One region of the Streptomyces sp. NPDC001843 genome, then DNA from elsewhere that is predicted to be linked to it. Evidence: riboswitches for the same ligand, from Rfam matches in the RefSeq annotation. Region 1 holds a riboswitch; each other region holds the start of a gene.
What was found. A riboswitch is a leader RNA that binds a small molecule or an ion and turns the genes downstream of it on or off. The one in region 1 is predicted to bind cyclic di-AMP.
Positions count from the first base shown of each region.

Region 2: another riboswitch for cyclic di-AMP. It lies ahead of ACFYZQ_RS19230 (M23 family metallopeptidase); the one in region 1 lies ahead of ACFYZQ_RS39615 (transglycosylase SLT domain-containing protein).
Region 3: another riboswitch for cyclic di-AMP. It lies ahead of ACFYZQ_RS12025 (C40 family peptidase); the one in region 1 lies ahead of ACFYZQ_RS39615 (transglycosylase SLT domain-containing protein).

Region 1 is NZ_JBIATQ010000031.1:8,174-18,148, forward strand. Features, by position in the region: gene ACFYZQ_RS39605 (outer membrane lipoprotein carrier protein LolA) at 1-478, opposite strand, end outside; gene ACFYZQ_RS39610 (polyprenyl synthetase family protein) at 719-1,729, opposite strand; cyclic di-AMP (ydaO/yuaA leader) riboswitch at 2,258-2,441, shown strand; gene ACFYZQ_RS39615 (transglycosylase SLT domain-containing protein) at 2,447-2,926, shown strand; gene ACFYZQ_RS39620 (HAD family hydrolase) at 2,944-3,765, opposite strand; gene fahA (fumarylacetoacetase) at 4,049-5,263, shown strand; gene ACFYZQ_RS39630 (M56 family metallopeptidase) at 5,675-6,613, shown strand; gene ACFYZQ_RS39635 (GntR family transcriptional regulator) at 6,769-7,560, shown strand; gene ACFYZQ_RS39640 (ferredoxin family protein) at 7,603-7,830, shown strand; gene ACFYZQ_RS39645 (ABC transporter substrate-binding protein) at 7,846-9,201, shown strand; gene ACFYZQ_RS39650 (ABC transporter permease) at 9,198-9,975, shown strand, end outside.
Region 2 is NZ_JBIATQ010000007.1:113,874-123,848, reverse strand. Features, by position in the region: gene ACFYZQ_RS19245 (GNAT family N-acetyltransferase) at 1-551, opposite strand, end outside; gene ACFYZQ_RS19240 (HPr family phosphocarrier protein) at 745-1,026, shown strand; gene ACFYZQ_RS19235 (GntR family transcriptional regulator) at 1,177-1,872, opposite strand; gene ACFYZQ_RS19230 (M23 family metallopeptidase) at 2,096-2,866, opposite strand; cyclic di-AMP (ydaO/yuaA leader) riboswitch at 2,880-3,041, opposite strand; gene ACFYZQ_RS19225 (M16 family metallopeptidase) at 3,290-4,678, opposite strand; gene ACFYZQ_RS19220 (M16 family metallopeptidase) at 4,675-6,087, opposite strand; gene ACFYZQ_RS19215 (DNA topoisomerase (ATP-hydrolyzing) subunit A) at 6,420-8,879, shown strand; gene ACFYZQ_RS19210 (CobW family GTP-binding protein) at 8,876-9,943, opposite strand.
Region 3 is NZ_JBIATQ010000004.1:125,661-135,635, reverse strand. Features, by position in the region: gene ACFYZQ_RS12035 (ATP-dependent Clp protease proteolytic subunit) at 1-598, shown strand, start outside; gene ACFYZQ_RS12030 (hypothetical protein) at 606-914, shown strand; cyclic di-AMP (ydaO/yuaA leader) riboswitch at 1,220-1,431, shown strand; gene ACFYZQ_RS12025 (C40 family peptidase) at 1,435-1,908, shown strand; gene ACFYZQ_RS12020 (ATP-binding protein) at 2,021-2,479, opposite strand; gene ACFYZQ_RS12015 (helix-turn-helix domain-containing protein) at 2,703-3,614, shown strand; gene ACFYZQ_RS12010 (DUF397 domain-containing protein) at 3,624-3,848, shown strand; gene ACFYZQ_RS12005 (8-amino-7-oxononanoate synthase) at 3,908-5,035, opposite strand; gene bioB (biotin synthase BioB) at 5,184-6,407, shown strand; gene ACFYZQ_RS11995 (adenosylmethionine--8-amino-7-oxononanoate transaminase) at 6,400-7,689, shown strand; gene bioD (dethiobiotin synthase) at 7,691-8,407, shown strand; gene ACFYZQ_RS11985 (class I SAM-dependent methyltransferase) at 8,505-9,188, shown strand; gene ACFYZQ_RS11980 (ABC transporter ATP-binding protein) at 9,389-9,975, shown strand, end outside.

The DNA of each region.
Region 1 (9,975 bases):
CGTGGATGAGGCTGTACTCGGCGGCACGCTCGATCAGCGACACCTTCTGGCGGTCCGGCCCGTCGGCCGCCACGCGCAGGGTGTGGCTGCCCGTCAGCAGCTCGGTGAACTTGGACTGCGGGTCCGCCGACGATCCGCCGCCGCCCTGGCCGGCCCCGGACAGCAGGCCGCTCTCCAGGCCGCCGAGATCCGGCAGACCGAGGTCGGTGCTGACCCGCACCGTGCCGGAGAGCTGCTGCACGTCCGACTTGGCGATCTTGTCTATGAGCTGCTGAGCGGTGATCTTCGGCAGATCGGGGTCACCGGAGTCGGCGAGCGCCGGGACCAGCCCGATGGTCGCCGCCGCCACCCCCACCACCGCGACCGGAACGACGTAGCGGGCCGCCTTGCGGCGTCCGTCGACCGTGGTGTCGCCGGCCGTGGTGTCGCCGGCCGTGGTGTCGTCGGCCGTGGTGTCGTCGGATTCGTACGGTGCCATGTGTGCCTTACCTCCGTCGTCGGCGGCGGCCGTCCTCGCACATTTGGTCCCACCCTGAGCCGCCATTCTCACCCGAATCGGTGAGGAGTGGTGATTTCCGTGGTTTCCATCTGACCAAATCGGCCGTGAGGATGCGTCAGCCCCGGGAGGCAACTCGACGTACGCCTGCGGTATGACACCGGAAGGCGGGATCTCCACCTGACCCGTAGGGGTCGGGGGCACAAGTGAGCGGGACGCCCACTAACCGGCCCGGTGGACCACCGCGTCGCACAGTTCCATCAGCGCCGCCTTCGCGTCGCACTCGCGCAGTGGGGCGAGCGCGGCACGCGCGTCCTCCGCGTAGCGCACGGTGTCCCGGCGGGCCTGCTCCAGTGCCGGGTGGGTGCGCAGGCCGGCGAGGGCCTCGGCGTGCCGGGCGTCGTCGGTCAGGTCGGAGTCGAGCAGGCGGCACAGGGCGATGTCCTCGGCCAGCCCGAGCCTCGCGGCCCGTTCCCTGAGGCGCAGCACGGGCAGGGTCGGGATACCCTCGCGCAGGTCGGTGCCCGGGGTCTTGCCGGACTCGTGGGAGTCGGACGCGATGTCCAGGACGTCGTCCGCGAGCTGGAAGGCGACGCCGAGCCGCTCGCCGTACTGGGTGAGGACGTCCACCACGGTCTCGTCGGCCCCGGACATCATCGCGCCGAAACGGCAGGAGACCGCGACCAGCGAGCCGGTCTTGCCGCTCAGCACGTCCAGGTAGTGCTCGACCGGGTCCCGGCCGTCCTGCGGCCCTGCGGTCTCCAGGATCTGCCCGGTGACCAGCCGCTCGAACGCCAGGGCCTGCACCCGTACGGCCTCGGGGCCGAGGTCGGCGAGGATCTGCGAGGCGCGGGCGAAGAGGAAGTCGCCGGTGAGGACGGCGACGGAGTTGCCCCAGCGGGTGTTCGCGCTGTCCACGCCGCGGCGCACCGCGGCCTCGTCCATGACGTCGTCGTGGTACAGCGTCGCCAGGTGGGTGAGCTCGACGACGACGGCCGAGGGCACGATCCCGGGTGCGTACGGGTCCCCGAACTGCGCCGCGAGCATCACGAGCAGCGGCCTGAACCTCTTCCCGCCCGCACGCACGAGGTGCTGCGCGGCCTCGGTGATGAAGGGGACCTCACTCTTGGTGGCTTCGAGCAGGCCCTCCTCGACAGCCGCCAATCCGGCCTGGACATCGGCTTCCAGAGCCTGGTCCCGCACGCTCAGCCCGAATGGCCCGACGACGGTCACGAGGGGTCTCCTGTCTGCTGGTGTCTGCTGGCGATTACGCGGTTTGTCGATAGGTCGCTGCCCTCACTCGAGTCAGCGTATCCGGTCAGCTTTCGATCACCGAGGGCGCCCACGGTTACAGGCCGGGCGCTATCGGATCACGACCGTTATGTTTTCGATCGGTCGATAAGGACGGATATTTATCCGCTTACCCGGAAGTACGACTGAAGTGCCTCGCCTAAAGCAGCCGACTCCCACCGCCACGCCCACCGCGATTACCCGACGCCGCGCCCTTCATGCCCTATTTGCCGCGATTGCCATTTCGTGAATTGGGTCACTCCGCCCGACTGGAGGAGCCCACCACCTCAGCCCGCGTTTCTCCGTTCACCTATGGCCAGTTGAGGCTTGGCAGAAGCAAAGGATCAAGTGCCTCATACGCTACACAACAAGGTCAACTAGGACTTTGTGTGAATCCGACGCTTGTTTCGGACATGTGCTCTCGCATACGTTCCCGGCCGTCGGGCGGACGCCGAATCCTGCCGCCGCCCGTCACACCCATCGACGAACTCATTCGCGTACGGCAGGAGCGGGGGACCCAGGTAAGCCGCCGGTCCGGGCGACACCCGTCGTCCCGGAACGGCTCGGGGTGAAGTCGTGCCGTCTTCGGGCGGCACGGCCGGGCACCTCCCAGCCCGAACCCGACAGCTCACCTCGCAGGCGACGGAGAGGAACTTCGCCATGCCTGCTGCCGCTCAGCACCGCCCTGCCCGCTTCGCCCGCATCGCCCGCAAGCTCGCCGCCGCGGGCACCGGCGCCGCCGTGATCGCCCTCCCGCTGGTCGGAGCGACCAGCGCCTCGGCCGCCACGCCCACGCCCGCGCCCAGCACGGTCACGTACCCGAACAACCTGGACGGCTGGATCCGCGACTCGCTCGCGGTCATGGCGCGGCACGGCATCCCGGGTACGTACAACGGCATCTACCGCAACGTGATGCGCGAGTCCTCGGGCAACCCGCTGGCCATCAACCTCTGGGACTCCAACGCCGCCGCCGGCACCCCGTCCAAGGGCCTGCTGCAGGTCATCGCCCCGACGTTCAACGCCTACCACGTGTCCGGCACCTCGTGGGACATCTACGACCCGATCGCCAACATCACGGCCGCCTGCAACTACGCCGCCCACCGCTACGGCTCGATCGACAACGTGTACGGCGCGTACTGACCGGCTGACCGGTTCCCTCAAGGGAAGAGTCTTTCGAGGACGACGGCGATGCCGTCGTCCTCGTTCGACAGGGTGAGCTCGTCGGCCACCGCCTTCAGTTCCGGGTGGGCGTTGGCCATGGCCACACCGTGCGCGGCCCAGTCGAACATCGGGATGTCGTTCGGCATGTCCCCGAAGGCGACCGCCCTGTCGGGGCTCAGCCCGAGGTGGTCGGCGGCCAGCGCCAGCCCGGTCGCCTTGGTCACACCGCACGGCTGCAGCTCGACGGTTCCCGGTCCCGACATGGTGACCGTCGCCAGCGAGCCCACGGCCTCGCGGGCCGTGGCGGCCAACTCGTCGTCCGTCAGCGTGTGGTGCCGCAGCAGGACCTTGCTGATCGGCTCGCACCACAGGTCGTCGCGCCGCCGGACCCGTACGGCGGGCAGCGTCGGGTGGGGCATCAGATAGCCGGGTTCGATGAGCGTGAGCCCGTCCACCCCGTCCTGGTCGACGGCCGCGTACACCTCCCCGGCCTCGGCCTCGATCTTGCCGAGCGCGGTCTCGGCCAGCTCCCGGTCCAGGGTGACCGACCACAGCAGGCGGTCGGCGCCGGCGTCGTACACCTGTGCTCCCTGGGCACACACCGCGAGCCCCCTGCCGCCGAGGTCGTCGAGCAGCGGCCGCACCCGCGGTGCCGGGCGCCCGGTCACCACGAGGTGCCGGGCACCCGCCTCCCCGGCCCGCGCGAGGGCGGCCAGGGAACGGTCGGAGAGGGTGTCGTCGCCACGCAGGAGCGTTCCGTCGAGATCGGTCGCGACGAGGGTGAAGGCGGGGAGCGGATATCCGGGGGGTGCGGCCATGATCAGAGAATACGGACACCACGCCCCGGCAACTCACCGCTGTTTTCGGCCTCAGCCGTGCGCCGCCGCCAGGTGCTTCGCCAGACGAGGCGACGCCGGCTCGTGCCGTAGTAGGAAGCGCGTGACCGGGCCGCAGGACGCCGCGGCGGGAAAGCCTGTGGATCAGACACATCCGCCACCCTGCCCGGCACACTGCCAGGACTCGAGACTCACCCGTAACGTGTGGCCCGACCACATGCCACGGCCTGCAGTGATGGCACGGATGAGAGCGAGGCAGCACCCCATGCTCCCCTTCGACGTCCCCGAGGGCGATCCCTTCGGCCCGCACAACCTCCCCTACGGCGTCTTCTCCCCGGCCGGCTCGGACGAACAGCGCGTCGGTGTACGGCTCGGCGACCATGTCCTCGACGCGGGCGCGGCGGCGCGGGCGCTCGGCTCGCCCTACGCGTCCCTGCTCGCGCACCCCACCCTCAACCCGCTGCTGGCCGCCGGACGCACGGCGTGGTCGGACGTACGGCGGGCCCTGACCGCCTGGGTGACGGTGCCCGCGCACCGGGAGACCATCGAACCGCTGTTCCACTCCCTGTCCTCGGTGACCCTCCACCTGCCCTTCGAGGTCGCCGACTACGTCGACTTCTACTCCTCCGAGCACCATGCCCGGAACGCGGGCCACATCTTCCGCCCGGACGCCGAGGAACCGCTGACCCCCAACTGGAAGCACCTCCCGATCGGTTACCACGGCCGCTCCGGCACCGTGGTGGTGTCGGGCACCGACGTCGTACGGCCATACGGGCAGCGCAAGGCTCCAGGGGACCCGGCCCCTGTGTTCGGGCCCTCGACCCGCCTCGACATCGAGGCCGAGGTCGGCTTCGTCGTGGGCGTGCCCTCGAAGCGGGGCGAGCCGGTTCCGCTCGGCGACTTCCGCGAGCACGTCTTCGGGCTGACCCTGCTGAACGACTGGTCGGCGCGGGACATCCAAGCCTGGGAGTACGTCCCCCTCGGACCGTTCCTCGGCAAGTCCTTCGCCACGTCGGTGTCGGCGTGGATCACACCGCTGGAGGCCCTGGAGGACGCGCGCGTGGCGCCGCCCGAGCGGACCCACCCGGTGCTTCCCTACCTGGACGACTCCGGCGAGGAGCCCGGCGGCTACGACCTGCGGATCTCCGTCGCGATCAACGGCCATCCGGTGTCCGAGCCGCCCTTCTCCACCATGTACTGGACGGCCGCGCAGCAGTTGGCGCACATGACCGTGAACGGTGCGTCGCTGCGCACCGGTGACCTGTACGGGTCGGGGACCGTGAGCGGACCCGAGGAGCGGCAGCGCGGATCACTGCTGGAGCTGACCTGGAACGGGCGGGATCCGCTCGACCTCCCGGAGGGCAAGCGGACCTACCTGGAGGACGGCGACGTGGTGACGCTGTCGGCGTGGGCGCCCGGGGCGGACGGGGTCCGGGTGGGGCTGGGGGAGGTCAGCGGTCGGGTCGTAGCAAGCAGCTGACACAAATACGGGTCGCCACCTCCATCCCGTCCCGCGAGTTGGAGTCGGCGGGTCTGCTCCGCGCCCGACGGGGCGCGGGCACCCGCGTCGCCCCGCTGCCGGCCCGGTACGGCGTCCCGACCCGGCCGAACCGGCCGATGCCGCCCGCGGGTTCGTGGCGGAGGCCGGGGCCCTCGGTGCGGCGGACGACGAGGTACTGGGGGCGCGGACGGTGAGGTGCTGGGGGGGGCGGCCAGGGGAGCGCTGCAGGAACAGGTGCGGGCAGCTCGAGATCGGCCGGTGTTTGCCGATGACGACTGACTCCGGGCCCCGTCGGCGTCATACTGGCGTAACAGCGTGCACCACCTGAACCGCCACCCGGACCAGCCCTCCGTCCGTCCCTGTCTCCGACCAGGAACCGGAGCCCCCGGCATGACCGTCTGCCTGCTCCTGCTCAGCGTCGTCGCCCTGACGGCCGCCGTGCCGGTGCCGCGCGCGTTGACCCGGGCATCGTGGGCCGAACGGGAGCCCGTGGTCGCGTTGTGGGTCTGGCAGTGCCTCGTCGCCACCGTGCTGCTGTGCTGCCTGACCGCGCTGGTGCTGGGGACCGCCGCCGTCTTCCACACCGTCCGCGACCGCGTCTTCGCGCCCGCGCCGCCCGCCGTGACCGCCGCGTACGACCTGTCCGCCGCCCCGGTCTGGGCCGTCTCGCTCACCGTGCTGCTCGCCTGCGGGGCCGCGTGGACCACCGCGATGCTCGGCCGCGAGCTCTTCGAGGCCCGTCGGCGCCGCGGCCTGACCCGGGCCCATCTACGTGAACGCGCACCGGAACTGCCCGCCGGGCTGCCTGCCGCGCGGGGCCCCATGCTGGTGCTCGAGGACGAGTACCCCGACGCCTGGTGGATGCCGGGGCACCCGCCCCAGCTGGTCGTCACCACAGGCGCCCTGCAGCGGCTCACCGACCACCAGCTGGACGCCGTCCTCACCCACGAGCGCGGCCACGCCCGCGCCCACCACGACTGGCTGCTGCACCTGTCCACCGCCCTCGCCACCGGCTTCCCCCGCGTACCGCTCTTCGCCCACTTCTGCGACCAGACCCACCGCCTGGTCGAGCTGGCCGCAGATGACGCCGCCTCCCGCCGCTGCGGCCACCTCACCACCGCCCTGGCCCTGATCGAGCTGAACCAGCACCGGGGTGTGCTGTCCTGCGCCTCCAGTCGCCGGCTCCTGGGCGAACGCGTCGACCGCCTCCTGGAGCCCCCACCACGGCTGCTGCGCAGGCAGCGCGCACTGACCACCACGGTGGCGGCACTGGTGCCGCTGCTGCCGCTGCTGATCACCTTCGCTCCGGGGCTGTCGGCGCTGTCCTGACGCCGCCGGGCAGGCTGGACGATCACGCCGTCAGTGGCGCATCTCCCCCCAGCTGCAGGCAAAGCCGCAGCTCAGTGCCCCCATCCATCGGTGCGTCAGATGGCGCAACACTCCAGCAACACGACTTTCCCTACCGGCTCGGTATGGTTCACGACATGCCACCCACCGACCGCATCCGAGACCACGCCGGTCAAGGCGCCGCGACCACGGTCGCCGCCCACCGGACGCGTCGCCGGCTGCGTGCGGACCAGGCCAGGCAGCTCGCCGATCTCCTCCGCCACCAGATCCTCACCGGCGCCCATCCCGACGGCACACTCCCCCACGAATCCACCCTCGCCGCCGACTACCGCGCCTCCCGCAACACCGTCCGCGAGGCCCTCGACCTGCTCCGTGCCGAGGGACTCGTGGACCGCCTGCCCGGCGTGGGCACCGTGGTCGTCGCCCGGAAGTACCCCCACGGGCTTGACCGTCTGATGGGCCTCGCGGAAACCCTCCGCGAACACGGCCGCGTCACCAACGAGGTCCGCACCATGGGCCCCGCTCCCGCACCCGCCCCGGTGGCCGAACGCCTCCGAGTCCCCGCCGGCGCCGACGTCCTCTACATCGAACGTCTGCGCCGTCTGGGCGGCCTGCCCCTCTCCCTCGACCTCACCTACATCCCGCTCGACATCGGCACCGACCTGCTCGGCGCCGACCTGGAGAACACCGACGTCTTCCGCCTTCTCGAGGCCACCACCGGCCAGCGCCTCGGCCACGCCGAGATCACGCTGGAGGCGGTGAACGCGGACGCGCACTCCGCCACCGTCCTCGAGGCCCCGCGCGGCGCGGCCGTCCTGATGCTGGAACGGCTGACCCACCTCGCCGACGGCCGCCCGGTCGACCTGGAGTTCATCCGCTTCCGCGGCGACCGCATCACCATGAGCGGCCTGCTGCACCGCTGCCTCTGACACCCCGCTTCCCCCTAGAGCTCGACCTTCCTGGAGACAGCCATGCCCTTGGCGCCCCAGCGGGCCGACGTGCCCGTGACCATCGACGAGTCGAAGTGCATCGACGGCTGCACCCTCTGCGTGGACATGTGCCCGCTGGACTCCCTCGCCATCGACGAGACCAACGGCAAGGCGTACATGCATGTCGACGAGTGCTGGTACTGCGGCCCGTGCGCGGCCCGCTGCCCCACCGGAGCGGTCACGGTCAACATGCCCTATCTGCTCCGGTGAAAGGCCCCAACTCCCATGAAGCGCAAGGCAACACGTACGGCGATCGCCCTGTCCGCCGCATCCCTGCTGCTCCCCCTCTCCGCCTGCGGCGGGACCGCGGAGGCCGGTGACGGCTCCACGGTCACCATCACGGTCGGCTACCAGTCCAAGACCATCAACACGGTCACCGCGGGTACGCTCCTGCGTTCCCTCGGCTACTTCGAGCAGCAGCTCAACGCCCTCCACGACGGCCACACCTACAAGGTCGACTGGCAGGACTACGCCACCGGCGCCCCCATCACCGCCGAGATGACCGCAGGGAAGATCGACATCGGTTCGATGGGTGACTTCCCGTTGCTGCTCAACGCCGCCCGCGGCAAGCAGCTCGGCCGCCCCACCCATCTGGTGTCCGTCACCGGCTACAACCTTCGCGGCGGCCTCAACACCATCGTCACCGCCCCGGACTCCAAGCTCACCTCGCTGACGGACCTCAAGGGCAAGAAGGTCTCCACCAGCATCGGCTCCGCCGCCGACGGCACCCTGGTACGGGCCCTGCAGCGAGCCGGGATCGACCCGAGCAAGGGGATCTCCAAGCTCAACCAGCAGCCCGCGGTCGGCGCCTCGGCCCTCTCCGCGGGCAGCGTCGACGCGTTGTCCCAGTTCGTGGCCTGGCCCGGCCTGCTCACCTACCAGGGCAAGGCGAAGGCCCTGTACGACGGCGCCCAGCTGAACCTCCCCACCTTCCACGGCGTCACCGCCCGCGAGGACTTCGCCAAGCAGCGGCCCGCCGTCCTGAAGGCCTTCCTCAAAGCCCAGGCGCAGGCGACCGACTACCTCAACGCCCACCCAGTCACCGCCGCCGAGAAGGTCGCCAAGGCCACCGGCCTGCCCGCCGAGGTCGTCTACCTCTACAACGGCGCCCACGGCATCTCCACCTTCGACCCCGCCGTCAAGCCGCAGCTCGTCTCCGCGCTCAAGCAGGACGTGTCGGTCCTGAAGGCCGCCAAGCTGACCGGTGACGTCGACGTCGACTCCTTCGTGGACGACCAGTACGTGAAGAAGGCCCTCGGCTCCTCCTACGCCAAGGAGCTCGCCGCGGCCCCCGCGCCGTCCGCGAGCGAGGTGTGGGCGAAGGGGGCCGAGAAGACCGCGAGCTTCAAGTCCCCGAAGGCGCTGCTCGCCTATGTGGCCGGGCACAAGAACGGCATCCGAGCCGCGTACGTCCCCGACGCCACCACCGGCACCCTGTGGTTCGCCGACAAGGCGGTGTGGGTGGCCGACGGCGACCAACTGCTCCCGTTCGTCGCCCCGGCGACCGCCCAGGCATACATCACAGCTCACCAGGGCGCCCGCACCGTCTCGTACGCCGACGCTCTCAGGCGGGCCTCGTGACCGCCCGGCGCCCGCTCACCAGGTATGCGCTGCGGGTGGCGTCGCTGGCCACCGCGCTCGGTCTCTGGCAGTTGCTGACCACCCTGAAAGTCGATCTGTGGCTGCGCTTCTCGCAATTCCCCACGGTCACCGACGTCGCCCATGCCTTCGCCGACCGGCTCTCCGGCAGCGACTACTGGACCGACCTGACCGACAGCCTCACCCGGATCGTCACCGGCTTCGCGCTCGCGGCCGTCCTGGGCGTGGCGACGGGCGTGCTCGTGGCCCGCTCGCGCCTCGCCGAGGACCTGCTCGGCCCGGTCCTGGAGGTGATCCGACCGATCCCGGCGATCGCCCTCGTCCCGGTCGCGATCCTCCTCTTCCCCTCCGACGAACAGGGCATCGTCTTCATCACGTGCACCGCCGCCTTCTTCCCCGTGCTGGTCTCCACCCGGCACGCGGTCCGGGCACTGACTCCGGTCTGGGAGGAGGCGGTACGCACCATGGGCGGCGGCCGGTGGCGGATCCTCGGCTCCGTGGTCCTGCCGGGGGCGCTGCCCGGCATCTTCGGAGGCCTGTCGGTAGGCATCGGCGTCTCGTGGATCTGCGTGATCTCCGCCGAGATGATCTCCGGCCAGTACGGCGTCGGCTACCGCACCTGGCAGGACTACACGATCGTCAACTACCCGGGTGTGTTCGTCGGCATGGTCACCATCGGCGTACTCGGCTGGGTCACCTCCACCCTCGTCGAACTGCTCGGCCGTCGGCTGACCCGCTGGCTGCCGCGCACCTCGT
Region 2 (9,975 bases), on a different contig from region 1:
TCCAGGCGTACGACGCCGTCTTCGAAGCTGCGTTTCTGGGTGTACCCGGCGTCCGTGAACACCTTGATCATCTTGGTGTTGGCGGGGAGCACCTCGGCGGCGAAGCGGCGGATACCGCGCTCGCGCGCGACGGCCCCGATGTGTTCCAGCAGGGCGGAGGCGACCCCGCGGCCCTGGTGCGCGTCCTGCACCAGGAAGGCGACCTCGGCCTCGTCGGAGGGCGCGGAGGCGGGCATGCCGTCGGCGTCGATGCGGTCATAGCGTACGGTGGCGATGAACTCGCCGCCGACCGTGGCCGCGAGTCCCACCCGGTCCACAAAGTCGTGGTGCGTGAAGCGGTGGACGTCCTTGGCGGACAGGCGCGGGTACGGAGCGAAGAAGCGGTAGTACTTCGACTCGTCCGAGACCTGTTCGTAGAAGCTGACCAGCCGGTCGGCGTCATCGACGGTGATGGGCCGGATGCGCGCGGTGCCGCCGTCGCGCAGCACCACGTCCGCCTCCCAGTGGGCGGGGTACTCGTGCCGGTCCTGCCGGTCCGCCGGGGTCTGCATGGGCCCCAGAGTACGGCTCGCGTCCGACAACGGCGCGAGGCAGTCTGTGGAGGACGGCGTCGGATCGAGGCCGCGATCCGACGCCGGCTCCGGACGGGACGAAGCACCGTCCGGGGATGCTTCGTGAATATGGGAAACTGGTCTAGACAACAGAGCGGTCTAGGCAACACCGAGAACTGAAGGGCAGCAACACATGGCTGAGCGCCGCGTCAACGTCGGCTGGGCCGAGGGCCTCCACGCCCGCCCCGCCTCCATCTTCGTCCGAGCCGCCACGGCCGCAGGCGTGCCGGTGACGATCGCCAAGACCGGCGGCACTCCGGTCAACGCGGCCTCCATGCTGGCCGTCCTCGGCCTCGGCGCCCAGGGCGGCGAGGAGATCGTCCTCGCCTCCGACGCCGAGGGTGCGGACGCCGCCCTGGACCGTCTGGCGAAGCTGGTCTCCGAGGGGCTCGAGGAGCTGCCCGAGACCGTCTGAGCCCCGGACCGCACAGAACGGCGGAGCCGCGTCGCCCCTTTCGGGCGGCGCGGCTCCGCCGTTTCTCCGGGAATTCCGGAGCGCACCACGAATTCGGGCAGGGGGAAATACACCTCGCCGAATTACCCTTCTTTGTATACGGCGCCCGTGTTAATGCCGCAGGCTCGACATGTTTACGGCTTGTTGCGAAGTCCTCACACGTTCCGGGCGGTCGGCGGTACCCGGGAAACGCAGCCGGTGGGCGGCCGTCGCCCGCTCGGTGTGCAGCGCCGTGATCGCCCGCGCGCGCTCGCCGTCGCCGCGCGCCACCGCGTCCACGATGGCGCCGTGCTCCGCCCAGGACTCCACCGGGTCGGCGGGTGCCTCCACCGCGTACATCCAGGCGATCTTGTGCCGCAGCTGGGTGAGCACGGAGGTCAGTGCGTGGCTGCCGGACGCCTGGGCGAGCGTCTCGTGGAACCAGCCGCCCAGGGAGCGCAGATCCTCGCTGCTGCCCCTGCGGGCCCGCTCCTGCCCCAGTCTCACCAGGCCGCGCAGCACCTTGAGGTGGGCCTCCGTGCGCCGCTGGGCGGCGCGGGCGGCGCCGAGCGGCTCCATCAGCACGCGCATCTCCAGCAGGTCGGCGGCCTCCTGCTCGGTCGGTTCGGCGACGCACGCGCCCGCGTGCCGCCGGGTCACCACGAAGCCCTCGGCCTCCAGGGTGCGCAGGGCCTCGCGGACGGGGACGCGCGAGACGCCGTAGCGGCGGGCGAGGAGTTCCTCGGTGAGCCGGCCGCCGCGCTCGTAGACACCGGCCACGATGTCGTCCCGGATCGCCGTGCATACCGAGTGCGCCGGAATACGCATACCGACCTCCGCCAATAATCCCCGTGAAACGCCGCCGATTGGCGCCCGTTCCGTGACTCTATTGCAATGGGCGGGAATTTCCGACGGCGGGTCGGAATCCATGGAGTTTTTTTGGACAGCGGAGGCCTGCACGGAGGCGCGGAAACCACGAAAGCCCCGGCTGTGGGGCCGGGGCTTCGGGTGGGGGGTGGAGCTTGGGGGATCTTGGGGGGGCGATCCCGGGTCAGACGTTCACGCCGTGCTTGCGGAGGTAGGCGATGGGGTCGACGTCCGAACCGTAGTCGGGGCCGGTGCGGGCCTCGAAGTGGAGGTGCGGCCCGGTGGTGTTGCCGGTCGAGCCGGACAGACCGATCTGCTGGCCCGGGGTGACCTTCTGGCCGACCGAGACACCGATGGACGACAGATGGCCGTACTGGGTGTACATGCCGTCGGCCATCTTGATCACGATCTCGTTGCCGTACGCCCCGCCCCAGCCGGTGGACACCACGGTGCCGGAGCCGACCGCGTGGACGGCGGTGCCGCTCGCGGCGTGGAAGTCGATACCGGTGTGCGAGCCGGACGACCACAGGGAGCTGCTGGCCTGGTAGCCGGTGGAGACGTACGAGCCGGTGATCGGCGCGACGAACGCGTTCAGCCGCTTGCGCTCGGCCGCACGGGCCGCCCGCGCCTTGGCCTCCTGGGCCGCCTCGCGCGCCTTCTGCGCCTGCTCGGCGGCCTTCTTGCGCGCGGCCTCCTCGGCCGCCTTCCGCTCGGCGGCCTCCTTCTGGGCGTCGGCCTGGGCGTCGATCTGCTGGGGCACCGAGTCGCTGATGGTGATGACCGGGGTGAGGGCGGTCTGCTCGGGTGCGGGCGCGGGCTCGGCGGCGAGCGCCGGAGCGGCGAGGGTGCCGATGGCGCCCGTGGTGGCGAGGGCCGCGACGCCCGCGGCGCGGGCGGTGGTGCGGTGCATCCGGCTGGGACGGCGGTGCTTCCCGGTGGCGCGGGTGAACGCCATGAAGTGGCTGGTCCTTTCCTTCCTTCTCGCCTACCGGGTTAGCTGACGGGTTCGGAGCAGGAAGGTCTCCTACGGGCCCCCTCGCGGTGTGCGCGGGCGTCCGATTCACCCCAAGGGACGGTGGGTCCCCGGCTCCCCTGGCTCGCGCCGTACGGGGACTCGGCGATGACTGTCCGGTGCCGCGGATGCGGCGCGATGCCTGACGAACAGCCCGGATGACGCTAAGCGGCGCACCTTTCAATCCTCAAACGCAACACGGTTTTTGTAGCGCATCCCACAGGGCAGACAGGCAACCTCTGCCCCAATTCGGACATCCTGCAGAGACTTCGGAAACACCGCGGGACCCTGGCGATCCATCGGTCACCAGGGCCCCACGCGCGCGTGCCGCTGTCGCACGGCTGCCGGGCTTGCCGGCCTTGCCGGTTACTCGGCGGCCACGACGGAGACCTCGCCGACGCCGAGCGCCTCGACCGGCTCCTTGATCTGTGCCGCGTCTCCGACCAGGACCGTCACCAGCCGGTCCACCGGGAAGGCGTTGACGACCGCCGCGGTGGCCTCCACCGTGCCGGTCGCGGCGAGCTGCCGGTACAGCGTCGCCTGGAAGTCGTCGGGCAGGTGCTGCTCGACCTGGTCGGCCAGCGTGCTCGCCACGGCGGCCGCCGTCTCGTACTTCAGCGGCGCCACCCCGACGAGGTTCTGCACGGCCACGTCGCGCTCCGCGTCGGTGAGCCCCTCCGCGGCGAGCGTGCGCAGCACCGTCCACAGGTCCTGCAGCGCGGGACCGGTGTTCGGGGTGTCCACCGAGCCGCTGATGGCGAGCATCGAGGCGCCCTCGCCCTCGGGGCCGGACCTCAGGACCTGGCCGAACGCGCGCACGCCGTAGGTGTAGCCCTTCTCCTCGCGCAGCACACGGTCCAGGCGGGAGGTGAGGGTGCCGCCGAGGCAGTAGGTGCCGAGCACCTGGGCGGGCCACACCCGGTCGTGCCGGTCGGGGCCGACACGGCCGATGAGCAGCTGGGTCTGGACGGCGCCCGGACGGTCGACGATGACGACGCGTCCGGTGTCGTCGGCGGTCACCGGCGGCACCGGGCGGGGCTGGGCCAAGGAGCCCTGCCAGACGCCCAGGGTCTCGCCGAGCAGCGCGTCCAGATCGATGCCGGTCAGGTCACCGACCACCACGGCGGTGGCGGTGGCGGGCCGCACGTGCCGGTCGTAGAAGGCGCGGACGGCCGCCGAGTCGATCTTGGCGACGGTGTCCTCGGTGCCCTGGCGCGGCCGGGACATGCGCGAGGTCGCCGGGAAGAGCTGCCGCGACAGCTCCTTGGCGGCGCGGCGGGAGGGGTTGGCCAGCTCGTGCGGGATCTCGTCGAGGCGGTTGCGCACCAGCCGCTCGACCTCGCCGTCGGCGAACGCGGGCGCCCTGAGCGCGTCGGCCAGCAGCCCGAGCCCCTTGGCCAGGCGGGAGGCCGGGACCTCCAGGCTGAGGCGGACGCCGGGGTGGTCGGCGTGCGCGTCGAGCGTGGCGCCCGCCCGCTCGAGCTCGGCGGCGAACTCCTCGGCCGAGTGCTTGTCGGTGCCCTCGGAGAAGGCCCGGGCCATGATCGTGGCGACGCCGTCCAGGCCGGCCGGCTCGGCGTCCAGGGGCGCGTCCAGGAGCACCTCGACGGCGACGACCTGCTGGCCGGGGCGGTGGCAGCGCAGGACGGTCAGGCCGTTGTCGAGCGCGCCGCGCTCGGGGGCCGGGAACGCCCACGGCCTGGCCTCGCCCGCCTGGGGCTGCGGGTGGAACTCCATAGCGGCGAGCTCGCTCACTTGCCGGCCTCCTCGTTCGCGTTCTGGTCGGCGTCCGCTTCCACGGTGGCCTCGGACTCCGGGTCCTCGGGTACGTCCACGTCCTCGGTCTCCTCGGCGGCCTCCGCGGAGACCGGCTCGTAGACGAGCACCGCGCGGTTGTCGGGGCGCAGGCGGGCCTTGGCGACCTCCTGGACCTCCTCGGGGGTCACCTCGAGGACACGCTGGACGGCCGTGAGGGCGAGCTGCGGGTCGCCGAAGAGGACCGCGTACCGGCACAGTTCGTCGGCGCGGCCAGCGACCGTGCCCAGCCGGTCCAGCCACTCGCGCTCCAACTGGGCCTGGGCGCGCTCCATCTCCTCGGGCGTGGGGCCCTCTTCGGCGAACCGGGCGAGCTCCTCGTCGATCGCGCTCTCGATGACCGGCACCTCGACGTCGCCGGAGGTCTTCACGTCCAGCCACCCCAGGGAGGGCGCCCCGGCCAGCCGCAGCAGCCCGAACCCGGCCGTGACCGCCGTGCGGTCCCGTCGTACGAGCCGGTTGTAGAGGCGGGAGGACTCGCCGCCGCCGAGGACGGTGAGCGCCAGGTCGGCCGCGTCGCACGCGCGCGTACCGTCGTGCGGGAGCCGGTAGGCGGCCATCAGGGCGCGCGCCGGGACCTCCTCCACGACGACCTCACGCAGCTGCTCGCCGATGACCTCCGGCAGCGAGCCGTCGCGCGGCTGGGGCTTGCCGTCGTGGGAGGGGATGGAGCCGAAGTACCGCTCGATCCAGGCGAGGGTCTGCTGGGGGTCGATGTCCCCGACGACGGAGAGGACGGCGTTGTTCGGCGCGTAGTAGGTGCGGAAGAACGCGCGCGCGTCCTCCAGCGTCGCCGCGTCCAGGTCCGCCATGGAGCCGATCGGCGTGTGGTGGTACGGGTGGCCTTCGGGATAGGCCAGGGCGGTCAGCTTCTCGAACGCGGTGCCGTACGGGACGTTGTCGTAGCGCTGCCGGCGCTCGTTCTTGACGACGTCCCGCTGGTTCTCCATGGACTCGTCGTCGAGGGCGGTCAGCAGCGAGCCCATGCGGTCGGCCTCCAGCCAGAGCGCGAGCTCGAGCTGGTGGGCGGGCATGGTCTCGAAGTAGTTGGTGCGTTCGAAACTGGTGGTGCCGTTCAGCGAGCCGCCGGCGCCCTGCACCAGTTCGAAGTGACCGTTGCCCTTCACCTGCCCGGAGCCCTGGAACATCAGGTGCTCGAAGAGGTGAGCCAGACCGGTACGTCCCTTGACCTCGTGGCGGGAGCCGACGTCGTACCAGAGGCAGACCGCCGCGACGGGGGTCAGGTGGTCCTCGGAGAGCACCACGCGCAGACCGTTGGCCAGCCGGTGCTCGGTCGCTGTCAGGCCCCCGGAGCCTGCCTCGGCCGTGGTCGTGTGACCCATGGGCATGTACGTCCCTTCGCTCGCGGAGGCGGTCGTGAAACCGCGGTGTTCCTGCCGGTCCTGCCACCATATGCAAGCGTGCGCACGCCGGGCGAAGTTCCCGCGAGACGTACGCCGACAGCGGATCGCGTAGCCTGCGGGCAGCCCTGCCGCGGACGGGGCCTGTCCGGTACTCCCCCGGTGGCCGGACCGGACCGCCCGGCACCGGGTCACGGCCCGCGCTGTCAGTGCCGCGGTCCACAATGGTCAGCGTCATATCCCGTCAATCGCTTCAGCAAGAGCGAGCCGAAGGGTGAGCGACCCGTAGGCGAGCGACCAGAAAAGAGGAGCCGGCAGCGATGGCCCGCCGCAGCACGAAGACCCCGCCGCCCGACGACTCGTACGAGGAGAGGATCCTCGACATCGACGTCGTGGACGAGATGCGTGGCTCCTACCTCGAGTACGCGTACTCGGTCATCTACTCGCGTGCCCTGCCGGACGCCCGCGACGGACTCAAGCCCGTGCACCGCCGCATCGTCTACCAGATGAACGAGATGGGCCTGCGTCCCGAGCGCGGGTACGTGAAGTGCGCCCGCGTCGTCGGCGACGTCATGGGCAAGCTCCACCCGCACGGCGACGCGTCGATCTACGACGCGCTGGTGCGCATGGCGCAGCCCTTCTCCATGCGCGTGCCCCTGGTGGACGGCCACGGCAACTTCGGCTCGCTGGGCAACGACGACCCGCCGGCCGCCATGCGGTACACCGAGTGCCGGATGGCCGCGGCGACCAGCCTGATGACCGAGTCGATCGACGAGGACACGGTCGACTTCGTCCCCAACTACGACGGCCAGGAGCGGGAGCCGCTCGCCCTCCCCGCCGCCTTCCCGAACCTGCTGGTCAACGGCGCCTCCGGGATCGCGGTCGGCATGGCCACCAACATGCCGCCGCACAACCTGCGCGAGGTCGTCGCGGCCGCCCGCCATCTGATCAGGCACCCGAACGCCGACCTCGACGCCCTGATGCGGCACGTCCCGGGCCCCGACCTGCCCACCGGCGGCCGGATCGTCGGCCTGGACGGCGTCCGGGACGCGTACGAGACGGGCCGCGGCACCTTCAAGATCCGCGCCACGGTGGCGGTGGAGACCGTCACCGCGCGCCGCAAGGGCCTGGTCGTGACGGAGCTGCCCTTCACCGTCGGCCCGGAGAAGGTGATCGCCAAGATCAAGGACCTGGTCGGTTCGAAGAAGCTGCAGGGCATCGCCGACGTCAAGGACCTCACCGACCGCGAGCACGGCCTGCGCCTGGTCATCGAGATCAAGAACGGCTTCGTCCCGGAGGCCGTCCTGGAGCAGCTGTACAAGCTGACGCCGATGGAGGAGTCCTTCGGTATCAACAACGTCTGCCTGGTCGACGGCCAGCCGCTCACCCTGGGCCTGAAGGAGCTGCTGGAGGTCTACCTCGACCACCGCTTCGACGTCGTGCGGCGGCGCAGCGAGTTCCGCCGCGGCAAGCGCCGCGACCGCCTGCACCTGGTGGAGGGCCTGCTCACGGCCCTGGTTGACATCGACGAGGTCATCCGGCTGATCCGCTCCAGCGAGAACTCCGCGCAGGCGAAGGAGCGCCTGATGGAGCACTTCTCGCTGAGCGAGGTCCAGACCCAGTACATCCTGGACACACCGCTGCGGCGCCTGACCAGGTACGACCGCATCGAGCTGGAGGCGGAGAAGGACCGGCTGGGCGCGGAGATCGAGGAGCTGACCCGGATCCTGGAGTCGGACGCCGAGCTGCGCAAGCTGGTCTCGACCGAACTGGCGGCGGTGGCCAAGAAGTTCGGCACCGACCGGCGCACGGTCCTGCTGCAGTCCGCGGGCACCCCGGTGGCGACGGTCCCGCTGCAGGTGGCGGACGACCCGTGCCGGGTGCTGCTGTCCTCGACGGGTCTGTTGGCCCGTACGGCGAACAGCGAGCCCTTCGCCGAGGACGCCGACGCCCGGCGCGCCAAGCACGACGTGATCGTCTCGGCGGTCCCGGCCACCGCGCGCGGTGAGGTGGGCGCGGTGACGTCGGCCGGCCGGCTGCTGCGGATCAACGTGGTCGACCTGCCGCAACTGCCCGACACGGCGACGGTGCCGAACCTGTCCGGGGGCGCTCCGCTGGCGGAGTTCGTCTCCCTGGAGGACGACGAGACGGTGGTGTGCCTGACCACGCTGGACGAGTCGTCCCCTGGCCTCGCGCTGGGCACGGCGCAGGGTGTGGTCAAGCGCGTGGTGCCCGACTATCCGTCCAACAAGGAGGAGTTGGAGGTCATCACGCTGCGGGACGGGGACCGGATCGTCGGCGCGGTGGAGCTGCGCACCGGCGAGGAGGACCTGGTGTTCGTGACAGACGACGCTCAGCTACTGCGCTTCCAGGCGTCCATCGTCCGACCGCAGGGCCGTCCGGCCGGTGGCATGGCGGGCATCAAGCTCGCCGAGGGCGCCAAGGTGATCTCCTTCACCGCCGTCGACCCGGCGGTGGACGCGGTGGTCTTCACGGTGGCGGGCTCGCGCGGCACGCTGGACGACTCCGTGCAGACCACGGCCAAGCTCACCCCGTTCGACCAGTACCCGCGCAAGGGCCGGGCCACCGGCGGCGTGCGCTGCCAGCGGTTCCTGAAGGGCGAGGACTGCCTGTCCCTCGCGTGGGCGGGACCGGCCCCCGCGCGGGCGGCACAGAAGGACGGCACCCCGGTCGAGCTCCCGGAGCCGGACCCGCGCCGGGACGGTTCGGGTGTCTCGCTGCCGAAGACGGTGTCGGTGGTGGCGGGAGCGGTGATCTAGGCCGGCGGGTCCTCGGGGGCCTTCGGGCCCTCGGGGTCGGGTACGTAGCGCAGGATGCCCCACATGGCGTGCTCGTCGGCGTGCGGGGCGTCGTTCCCGCACGCCTCGAGTTCCTTGCGGAGGGTGGGCGCGTCGATGCCGCTGCCGATGAGGACGAGCTGGGTCAGGCGGGCGTCGGCGGGGCTCCAGGGCTCCGGGTAGAACCGCAGGAAGCGGCCTACGGCGTGCACGGCGTAGCGGTTGCGGGTGTCGTACGGGCCGAAGTCGACGTACCCCTTGATCCGGTAGAGCCCCTCGGGCCGGCTGTCGAGGAAGGCCATCAGCCGGCGTGGGTCGAGGGGGAGTTCGCTGACGAAGGACAGGCTGTCGTACCCGGTGTGCAGATGACCGGTGTGGTCGTCGCCGTCCTCGTGGGCGTGCAGGTCGTCGAAGGACAGCTGGCCCACGCGTTCCTCGCTCGGCCGGCAGTCGAAGAGGAACCCGGGGTCGATGCGGCCGTAGGTGGCGGGGACGGCGGCTGCGCGGTCGGTGAGGGAGCGCACCAGGCCGAGGACGTGCTCGCCGTCCGCGGCCCGGTCGAGCTTGTTGACCACCACGAGATCGGCGAGGGAGAGATGCCGGTCGATCCCGGGGTGCTTCGCGCGCGTGTCGTCGAACTCCGCGGCGTCGACGACCTCGACCAGCCCGCCGTAGACGATCCCGGGATGCTCGCTGGCCAGCACCATCCGGACGAGTTCCTGGGGTTCGGCGAGTCCGCTGGCCTCGATGACGATGACGTCGATGCCGGTGGCGGGGCCCGCGAGCCGCTCCAGGTAGACGTCGAGTTCGCTCGCGTCGACGGCACAGCACAGGCATCCGTTGCCGAGCGAGACGGTGGAGTCGCCGAGCGCTCCCGCGACCGCCATGGCGTCGATCTCGATGGCCCCGAAGTCGTTGACGATCGCCCCGATGCGGCTGCCTCCGCTGTGGTGCAGGAGGTGGTTGAGGAGCGTGGTCTTCCCGGAGCCGAGGAAACCGGCGAGTACGACGACCGGGATCTGCTGCGGACTGCGGCTGTGCTCCAACGTGCGGCCTCTCTCACGCGGACGCGCGCACC
Region 3 (9,975 bases), on a different contig from region 1:
CGAGCGAACCGGAGGCGGCTACCGCACCGTCGATCCGTACTCCAAGCTGCTGCAGGAGCGGATCGTGCTCCTCGGGACACCGATCGACGAGGTCTCGGCCAACGACGTCATGGCGCAGTTCATGTATCTGGAGTACGACGCGCCCGACCGGGACATCTCGCTGTACATCAACTCCCCGGGCGGCTCGTTCAGCGCGATGACGGCGATCTACGACACCATGCGGTACGTCGGCTGCGACGTGGAGACGATCTGCCTGGGACAGGCGGGCTCGTCAGCCGCGGTGCTGCTCGCCGCGGGCACACCGGGCAAACGGTTCGCGCTGCCGGGCGCGCGGGTGGTGCTCCAGCAGCCGTCGCTGCCCGAGCCGACGCGGGGTCAGCCGAGCGATCTCGCCATCCAGGCGGACGAACTGGTCCGGATGCGCGGCCTGCTGGAGGACATGCTCGTTCGCCACACCGGCCGCGATCCTGAGCGGGTCGACGCCGACCTCGAACGGGACCTGGTGCTGGACGCCCGGGGCGCTCTGGAGTACGGGCTGGTGGACGGGGTCGTCCCCAGCCGCAAGTCCTCGCGCACCGTCACCCCGGACGCGGGGTGAGCCGCCGATGCTGCCACCGGAACTTCCGCCGTTGCCGGCCCTGACCCGGGCCGAGGGCGAGTTGATCGACCGTTACCTGGAGGCTGCCGACCTGCTGGGCCGGGTCAATCCGGCGCGGCACGGCCACACCTACAGCGGACTGCGGGCCGCCCAGGCGCTGGTGCGCAAGGCGGTGGAACTGCGCGACGCGCTGGCGCTGATGCACAGCCGTGGCGAGACGGAGCTGCACGAGGCCACCCTGGCGCGGGCGCTGAGGGTGCTGGACGGCGAGCGCCGCACCGCGCGCGTCACCGTGCCCCCGGACGGCACCGGTTGAGAGCTTGCGCGCTCGCGACTGAGTCGAAACGGCCCAAAGGACGTACCCACGTTCGGACTAGCAGCGCATCCTTTTCCAGGGCCCTCGAAGTTGCGCGAACCGCCCGGCCGAAGAGCGCCGGGAGGAGCTTCGACCCTGGTCGGAGGGTGCGCCGCTGTCCCGGCAGGGACTCGAACACGAGCCCGTCCACCCGAACGGCTGAGTGGTGAGTAACACCACAAATACTCGGTTCCGTTGGGTTTTTCGGACAGGTGTGGGCGAAGATCCCTGACTGACGACAAGACCCCGCCAAAGCGGCGGGGCGATCCGGGCGGACGCCGAGTCCTGCCGCCGCCCGGATGACCGGTCGACAGGAGTGGATCGGCAGGAGTGGAGGACCCAGGCAAGACGGGTCGCCGGAACGGACAGCCGTCCGTCTCCGAGCAGCCCTTGGGGTGAAGCCGCGGCAACGCGGCCGGGCAACTTCGCCAGCCCGAATCCGACAGGTCATCCTTCACAGGCGGCTGACGAAGGGTTGCGCATGACTGCGCTCAATCGTGTCCCGTCGCTCATGGCCCGGGCCGGCACGGCCTCGGCATTCGCCATCGCCGCCGTCGGCGGCTCGATAGTCGTTCCCGGTGTCGCCACCGACGCCGCTGCCACGACTCCGGCGACGAAGGCGCTCCAGGTCGCGGCGTCCAAGAAGGGCGCACCGTACAAGTGGGGGGCCACCGGTCCCGGCAGGTTCGACTGCTCCGGCCTCACGTTGTACTCGTTCAAGAAGGCGGGCAAGAAGCTGCCGCGGACGGCAGCCCAGCAGTACAACAAGACCCACCACATCTCCGCCAGCCACCGCAAGGCCGGAGACCTGGTCTTCTTCCATTCGGGCTCGAACGTCTACCACGTCGGCATCTACGCCGGGAAGGGGAAGATCTGGCACGCCCCGAAGACCGGGGATGTCGTGAAGCTGCAGAAGATCTGGACGAAGAGCGTCTGGTACGGCCGGGTGAGCTGACCCGCGGTCACGCGCCGCACGGTCCCGGGCACAGGGCCACACCCGGAACCGTGCGGACCCCTACGGCCCCGTACGGACCCGTACGGACCCGTACGGACCCGTACGGGACCCCCTAGGGCTCCTGCTGCCCCCCTGCCGTGACCGGCCTCGCCGGGACCGCCCACGGCAGTTCGACGAAGACCGTCTTGCCTCCCTCGCGGGTGGGCCGCACCCTGAGCCTGCCGCCGCACTCGGCGGTCAGCCAGCGGATGATGACCATGCCGCGGCCGTTGTCCTGCTGCACGGCGGCGGGCAGCCGCTTCGGGAAGCGGGGGTGGCTGTCGGTGACACCGACGCGCAGCTGCTCGTCACGGTCGAGCGCGAGGGCCACCGTGAAGGTGGGCGACTGCCCGAAGGTGTGCTGTACGGCGTTGGTGGCGAGCTCGGAGACGATGAGCCGGACGGTGTCGCAGACGCCGGTGTCCGGCTGAAGCCCCCATTCCGCCAGGATGCCCACCACATAGCTGCGGGCAGCGGAAACCGAGGCTGGATCGCTCGGCAGAGTGATGGATGCTTCCAGATGGTCCGCCATGGCGACGTCGTCCCTTTCCCACGGGACCGCAGTCCGACACGGAGCGGATGGGTTCGAGTACGGTCCCGCACTGGTGCTTCGTCGCCAGACTGCCATCAGCGCGCCGGTCACGGGTGAGAACCACCAAGATATGCATATATCTGTCGCTCAAAGCGGTGAACTCTACGACGGCAGACCGTATTCGGGCGGCGCGCACGGAGTAATGGCGAGTAAGGAGTGGCCCATGCAGAACGGTCCCGCGGTGCGCCGCCGGAAGCTGGGCGCCGAACTGCGCGAGCTGCGCACCGGCGCGGGCCTCACCAGCGGTGAGGCCGCCCGTCTCGTGGGCTGGCACCAGTCGAAGGTGAGCCGGATCGAGACCGGCGCCAGCGGGGTGAAATCGGCCGATGTCCGGTTACTCCTGGACGCCTACGGCGTGACCGACCGTCAACAGCGCGAGCTGCTGCTGGTGCTGGCCGGGTCGGACGACGTCGGCGGCCGGCACCACTGGTGGCACGCCTACCGCGGTGTGCTGCCGCCCGCCTACCGTGACTTCATCAGCCTGGAGTCGCAGGCGAGCGAGATGCGCACCCTGGAGACATCGGTGGTCCCGGGACTGCTGCAGACGCCGGAGTACGCCCGCGCGGTCACCGGGGCGGCCGTCGGAAGAGGCCACGACGGTCCCGACGGCACCGGCGGCACCGACGGTCCCGGTGCCTCCGGTGACGCCGAGGAGCGGCTGGACGCTCTGGTGAAGGTGCGGCTGGCCAGGCAGGACGTGCTGCGGTCGGATCCGCCGCTGGTGCTGAGCGCCGTTCTGGACGAGGCGGTGCTGCGGCGGGAGGTCGGCGGGCCGGAGGTGATGGCGCGGCAGCTTCAGCGGCTCCTGGAGGCGGCGCGTCTGCCGCAAGTGCGCCTCCAGGTGCTGCCCTTCTCCGCCGGGGCGCATATCGGTATCACCGGCCCTTTCGTTATCTTCTCATTTCCGAGCACATCTGATCTGGACGTGGTTGTTCTCGACCATTTGACGAGTAGCCTCTACCTCGAGCGGAAAGAAGACCTCCGGGCCTACTCGGAGGCCTTCAACACCCTTCAGATCCATGCCCTTTCACCCGAGGACTCGCTGGATTACATCGCCGGGATAGGCGGCGCGTAAGGAGGCACCATGTCTGCACTGCCTCGGAACGTACCTTCCAGTACCGATCTGCACGGTGTGCGGTGGCTGCGCAGCAGCTACAGCACCGGAGCGAACAACTGCGTGGAGACGGCCCGCCCGCACTCCGGTCCCCGGGCCGGACTGCTCGCCGTGCGCGACTCCAAGGACCCGGCCGGACCCGCCCTGCTCTTCTCCCCCGGGAGCTGGGCGGAGTTCGTCGCCGCGCTCCGGTGACCTGCTGACCGCTTCCGGTCAGTTTCCGTCCAGGCGATGCACGGCCGTGTCACGCCGACTCATGGCCGCGTCTCGCCGATCACTCGTACAGCGCGTTCGATCTCGGCCCCGGAGAGGTCCGCCCGTGCGGTCAGCCTGAGCCGTGAGATGCCGTCGGGCACGGAAGGAGGACGGAAGCAGCCCACGGCCAGGCCCGCCGCCCGGCATGCGGCCGCCCAGCGCACCGCGTTCTCCGGGGACGGGGCACGCACGGAAACGACCGCGGCGTCCGGACGCACCGCTTCCAGCCCCGCGGCGGTCAGGCGTGCGTGCAGTTCGGCGGCCACCGCACGGGAGCGCGCCGCCCGTTCCGGCTCGCGGCGCAGCAGCCTGAGGGCGGCGAGGGCCGCTCCGGCCGCCGCGGGTGCGAGGCCCGTGTCGAAGATGAAGCTGCGGGCCGCGTTGACCAGGTGGTCGATCACCCGTGCCGGTCCCAGCACCGCACCGCCCTGACTGCCCAGCGACTTCGACAGGGTGACGGTGACGACGACGTCGTCGGCGCCCGCGAGTCCGGCCCCGTACGGTGCTCCCCGGCCGCCGTCGCCCAGCACACCCAGGCCGTGCGCGTCGTCGACGACCAGCCCGGCGCCGTACGCCCGGCAGGTCTCGGCGAGCGCGGACAGCGGCGCCGCGTCACCGTCGACGGAGAACACCGTGTCGGAGACGACGACCGCGGGCCCCTCGTGCGTGGCCAGTGCCTTGCCCACCGCTTCGGGATCGGCGTGCCCGACGACCTGCGTGGTGCCCCGGGCCAGCCGGCATCCGTCGATGAGGGAGGCGTGGTTGCCCGCGTCGGAGACGATGAGGGAGCCGTGCGGTCCGAGCGTGGTGACCGCCGCGAGGTTGGCGGCGTACCCCGAGGAGAAGACCAGGGCCGCCTCGAAGCCGCAGAAACCGGCCAGCTCTCGCTCCAGCTCGGCGTGCAGTTCCGTGGTGCCGGTCACCAGCCGGGACCCGGTCGAGCCGCCGCCCCAGGTCCGGGCCGCCGTCGCGGCGCCCTCGGTGACCTCGGGGTGGCGGGCCAGACCGAGGTAGTCGTTGCTCGCGAGGTCGAGGAGCGGCGAGTCGGCGGCCCGGGGCCTGAGGGTCCGGACCAGTCCGGCGCGGCGGCGCAGTTCCGCCTGGTCGTCGATCCAGCCGAACGCCATGGCTCCTCCGGGGATTTTGTAGGCAGTGAACAGACACTAGCCGGACGACCAACCGCCCACCGTGTGGCAATACCCACACAGGCAACCAGTCTCCGTTGTGCAAACTCTCCTTGGCCCGGGGCGGTCACGTAGGACAGGATCGGACCTCATGGACCTGCTGAACACGCTGGTGGAAAAGGGGCTTCGGCGCGAGCTGCCGACCCGCGAGGAAGCACTCGCCGTACTGGCCACCTCCGACGAAGACGTGCTCGATGTGGTGGCCGCGGCCGGCAAGGTGCGCCGGCACTGGTTCGGCCGGCGCGTGAAACTCAACTACCTGGTCAACCTCAAGTCCGGCTTGTGTCCGGAGGACTGCTCCTACTGCTCGCAGCGGCTCGGCTCCAAGGCCGACATCCTGAAGTACACCTGGCTCAAGCCCGACGAGGCCTCCGCGGCGGCGGCCGCGGGCCTGGCCGGAGGTGCCAAACGCGTCTGCCTGGTGGCCAGTGGGCGCGGTCCGACGGACCGGGACGTGGACCGGGTCTCCGAGACGATCAGGACGATCAAGGAGCGGAACGAGGACGTCGAGGTGTGCGCCTGCCTCGGCCTGCTCTCCGACGGCCAGGCCGAGCGGCTGCGCGAGGCGGGCGCGGACGCGTACAACCACAACCTCAACACCTCCGAGGGGACGTACGCGGACATCACGACCACGCACACGTACGCCGACCGGGTGGACACGGTGCAGAAGGCGCACGCGGCCGGGCTGTCCGCCTGCTCCGGTCTCATCGCGGGCATGGGTGAGAGCGACGAGGACCTGGTCGACGTCGTCTTCTCGCTGCGCGAGCTCGACCCCGACTCGGTTCCGGTGAACTTCCTCATCCCGATGGAGGGCACCCCCCTCGCCAAGGAGTGGCACCTCACCCCGCAGCGCTGCCTGCGAATCCTGGCGATGGTCCGGTTCGTCTGCCCGGACGTCGAGGTGCGCATCGCGGGCGGCCGTGAGGTGCATCTGCGCACCCTGCAGCCGCTCGCCCTGCACCTGGCCAACTCCATCTTCCTCGGCGACTACCTGACGAGCGAGGGCCAGGCGGGCAAGGCCGACCTGGAGATGATCGCGGACGCCGGGTTCGAGGTGGAGGGCGCCGACCAGGTGACGCTGCCGGAGCACCGGGCGGCGTCCGGGGGCGACTGCGGGTCCCATGGCGAGGCGGGGTGCGGGTCGCACGCGGAGGCGGGCTGCGGTTCGCACGCGGCGGACGGAGGCTGCGGCTCCCACGCGGGCGGTGGGGTCTGCGGCACCGCAGCGACGGCCACGGTGGCGGGCGAGCCCCGCACCGACCTCGTCGCCGTCCGCCGCCGGGGTGCCGGAACGGACCTCGCGCCCAATGCCTGACCTGCCCGGCCGGAGCGTGTCGGAGCTGCTGGAGCTGGACCGGCGGCACGTGTGGCATCCGTACGGCCCGATGCCCGGGCGGGCCGAGCCGCTCGTCGTGGAGTCGGCGAACGGGGTGCGGCTCAGGCTCGCCGACGGCTCGGGCGAACTGGTCGACGGCATGTCCTCGTGGTGGTCGGCGATCCACGGCTACAACCACCCGGTCCTGAACGAGGCGGCGCGCGAGCAGCTGGGTCGGATGAGCCATGTGATGTTCGGCGGGCTCACCCACGAGCCCGCCGTGCACCTCGCGAAGCTCCTTGTCGACATGTCGCCGGAGGGGCTGGAGCACGTCTTCCTGGCCGACTCCGGTTCGGTGTCGGTCGAGGTCGCGGTCAAGATGTGCCTGCAGTACTGGCGTTCGCTCGGGCGCCCGGAGAAGCGGCGGCTGCTGACCTGGCGGGGCGGCTACCACGGCGACACCTGGCAGCCCATGGCCGTGTGCGACCCCGAGGGTGGGATGCACGAGCTGTGGAGCGGGGTGCTGCCGCGTCAGGTCTTCGCGGACGCGCCGCCGGTGGAGTACGAGGACGCCTACGCCGGCCATCTGCACGACCTGATCGAGCGGCACGCCCATGAGGTGGCCGCCGTGATCGTGGAGCCGGTGGTACAGGGCGCGGGCGGGATGCGGTTCCACTCCCCCGCGTATCTGCGCACCCTGCGCGAGGCGTGCGACGCGCACGGCGTGCTGCTGGTGTTCGACGAGATCGCGACCGGCTTCGGGCGCACCGGTGCGCTGTTCGCGGCGGACCACGCGCTCGTGGCCCCCGACGTGATGTGCGTCGGCAAGGCGCTGACCGGCGGTTACCTGACGATGGCGGCGACGCTGTGCACCGCGCGCGTGGCCGACGGCATCTCACGGGGCGAGGTGCCGGTGCTGGCCCACGGGCCGACGTTCATGGGCAATCCGCTGGCGGCGGCCGTCGCCTGCGCCTCCCTCGAACTGCTTCTCGGGCAGGACTGGCTCGCGGAGGTCAAGCGGATCGAGGGGGGCCTGCGCGAGGGGCTCGCCCCGGCCGCGCGGCTGCCCGGGGTGAGGGACGTACGGGTGCTGGGCGCGATCGGGGTGGTACAGCTCGACCACGAGGTCGACATGGCGGCGGCCACCCGCGCCGCCGTGCGCGAGGGCGTCTGGCTGCGGCCGTTCCGCGATCTGGTCTACACGATGCCGCCGTACGTCACCGGCGACGCGGACGTGGCGCGGATCACCCGCGCGGTGTGTGCGGCGGCGCAGGAGGGATGACATGCCGGTACTGGTGATCACGGGAACGGGCACGGAGGTCGGCAAGACGGTCACGACCGCCGCCGTGGCGACGGCCGCGGTGGCGGCCGGGCGGTCGGTGGCCGTGCTGAAGGCCGCGCAGACGGGTGTACGGCCCGACGAGCGCGGGGACGCCGACGAGGTCGCGCGGCTCGCGGGAGCCGTTGCCACGGCCGAACTGGCCCGTTATCCGGAGCCGTTGGCGCCCGGGACGGCGGCGCGGCGGGCGGGCATGGCGCCGGTGCATCCGCACGAGGTGGCCGAGGCCGCCGCCAAGCTGGCCACGGAGCACGATCTGGTGCTGGTCGAGGGTGCGGGCGGGCTGCTCGTCCGGTTCGACGCGGCGGGCGGCACGCTCGCGGACGCGGCCCGGCTGCTGAACGCGCCGGTGCTGGTCGTCGCCTCGGCCGGGCTGGGCACGCTGAACACGACCGAGCTGACGGCGCGCGAGCTGCGTTCCCGGGAGCTGGAGTTGCTGGGCGTGGTGATCGGCAGCTGGCCGCAGTCACCCGACCTGGCGTGCCGTTGCAACCTGGCGGATCTGCCGGACGTGGCGGGCGCTCCGCTGTTGGGTGCGCTGCCCGCCGGGGCCGGGGCGCTGCCGCCGGCGGAGTTCCGCGCGGTGGCGCCGGGCTGGCTCGCGCCGCGGCTGGCCGGCACGTGGGACGCGGAGGCGTTCCGGGTGCGCAACGCGCCCTGATCCGCCTCCTCAGGGGTCGACGATCCGCTTCCTCAGGGGTGCGACGGGCTCGTACGGGGGACAATCCCCGTAGGCCCGTCCTGTCCGGGAGGTCGTCATGCGGCTGCGCTCCGCCGGCTCCGGCAAGGTGGCACGGGATGCCGTCCACCATCCCCTGTTCGCCCGCTACTACGCCCGGATCAGTACGGGCGCCGAGGCCCGGCTCGGGATGGCCGGGATGCGGGACAGGCTGCTCGCCGGCCTGTCCGGGCGGGTGATCGAGATCGGCGCGGGCAACGGTCTGAACTTCGCGCACTACCCGGGCGCGGTCGCGGAGGTGGTCGCGATCGAACCGGAGCGCGTGCTCAGGCGGTTGGCGGTGCGGGCGGCGCTGCGCGCGGAGGTACCGGTGGACGTGGTGCCGGGCGCGGCGGAGGCGCTGCCGGTGAAGAGCGAGGCCTTCGACGCGGTGGTGCTGTCGCTGGTGCTGTGCAGCGTCCGGGACGTGCCGCGCGCACTGGGTGAGGTGCGGCGGGTGCTGCGGCCCGGCGGAGAGGTGCGTTTCTTCGAACACGGCAGGGGCGGCGGCCGGGCCATGACCCTCACCCAGCGCGCCCTGGACGGGACCGTGTGGCCGGTGCTGAACGGCGGCTGCCACCTGGCCCGCGAGCCGGTCGCCGCGCTGCGGGAGGCCGGGTTCGAGCTGGGCCCGTACCGTACGGTGCTGCTCCCGGAGAAGGGACCGCGGCTGCCCACGTCGTACTGCGTGCTCGGCACGGCCTGGCGGCCCGCGGAGCGGTGATCCGCGGCTGACGGCGGGCGCGGTCCCGCGGAGGGCGGTTCTCCTCCCCCGGGTGGAGGATGCCCCTTACACCGGTATCGGGGCTGCGACCTGAGACGGAGACGCCCTCTGCCCCACGGGGGATTCCAGCCGTGGCCTCGTCACCTTACGCTCGGGCGGCACGAGGAGTGCACGGCATCCCGGCGAGCGAGGAGGCGGCCTTGTCCACACCTGCTGCGGAGCACGCGCCCGGCCGGGCGCCCGGCGACGGGATCGCGGCCCGCGCCCGGGGGCTGACCAAGGCGTACGGCTCGGGCGAGACCACGGTGCTCGCGCTGGACTCGGTGGACGTGGACATCGCGCGCGGCCGGTTCACCGCGGTCATGGGCCCCTCGGGCTCCGGGAAGTCCACCCTGATGCACTGCCTCGCGGGACTCGACACCGTCTCGGCCGGTCAGGTGTGGCTCGGCGACACCGAGATCACCGGGCTGAGGGAGCGTGAGCTGACCCGGCTGCGACGGGACCGGATCGGCTTCATGTTCCAGTCGTTCAACCTCATCCCGACGCTGAACGCGGCGGAGAACATCACCCTGCCCATGGACATCGCGGGCAAGAAGCCCGACGAGAAGTGGCTGGACCAGGTCATCGACACGCTGGGGCTGCGGGGCCGGCTGAAGCACCGGCCCGCGCAGCTGTCCGGCGGGCAGCAGCAGCGCGTGGCCTGCGCCCGGGCGCTGGCCTCACGGCCCGAGCTGATCTTCGCCGACGAGCCGACCGGGAATCTCGACTCGCGGGCCGGGCTCGAGGT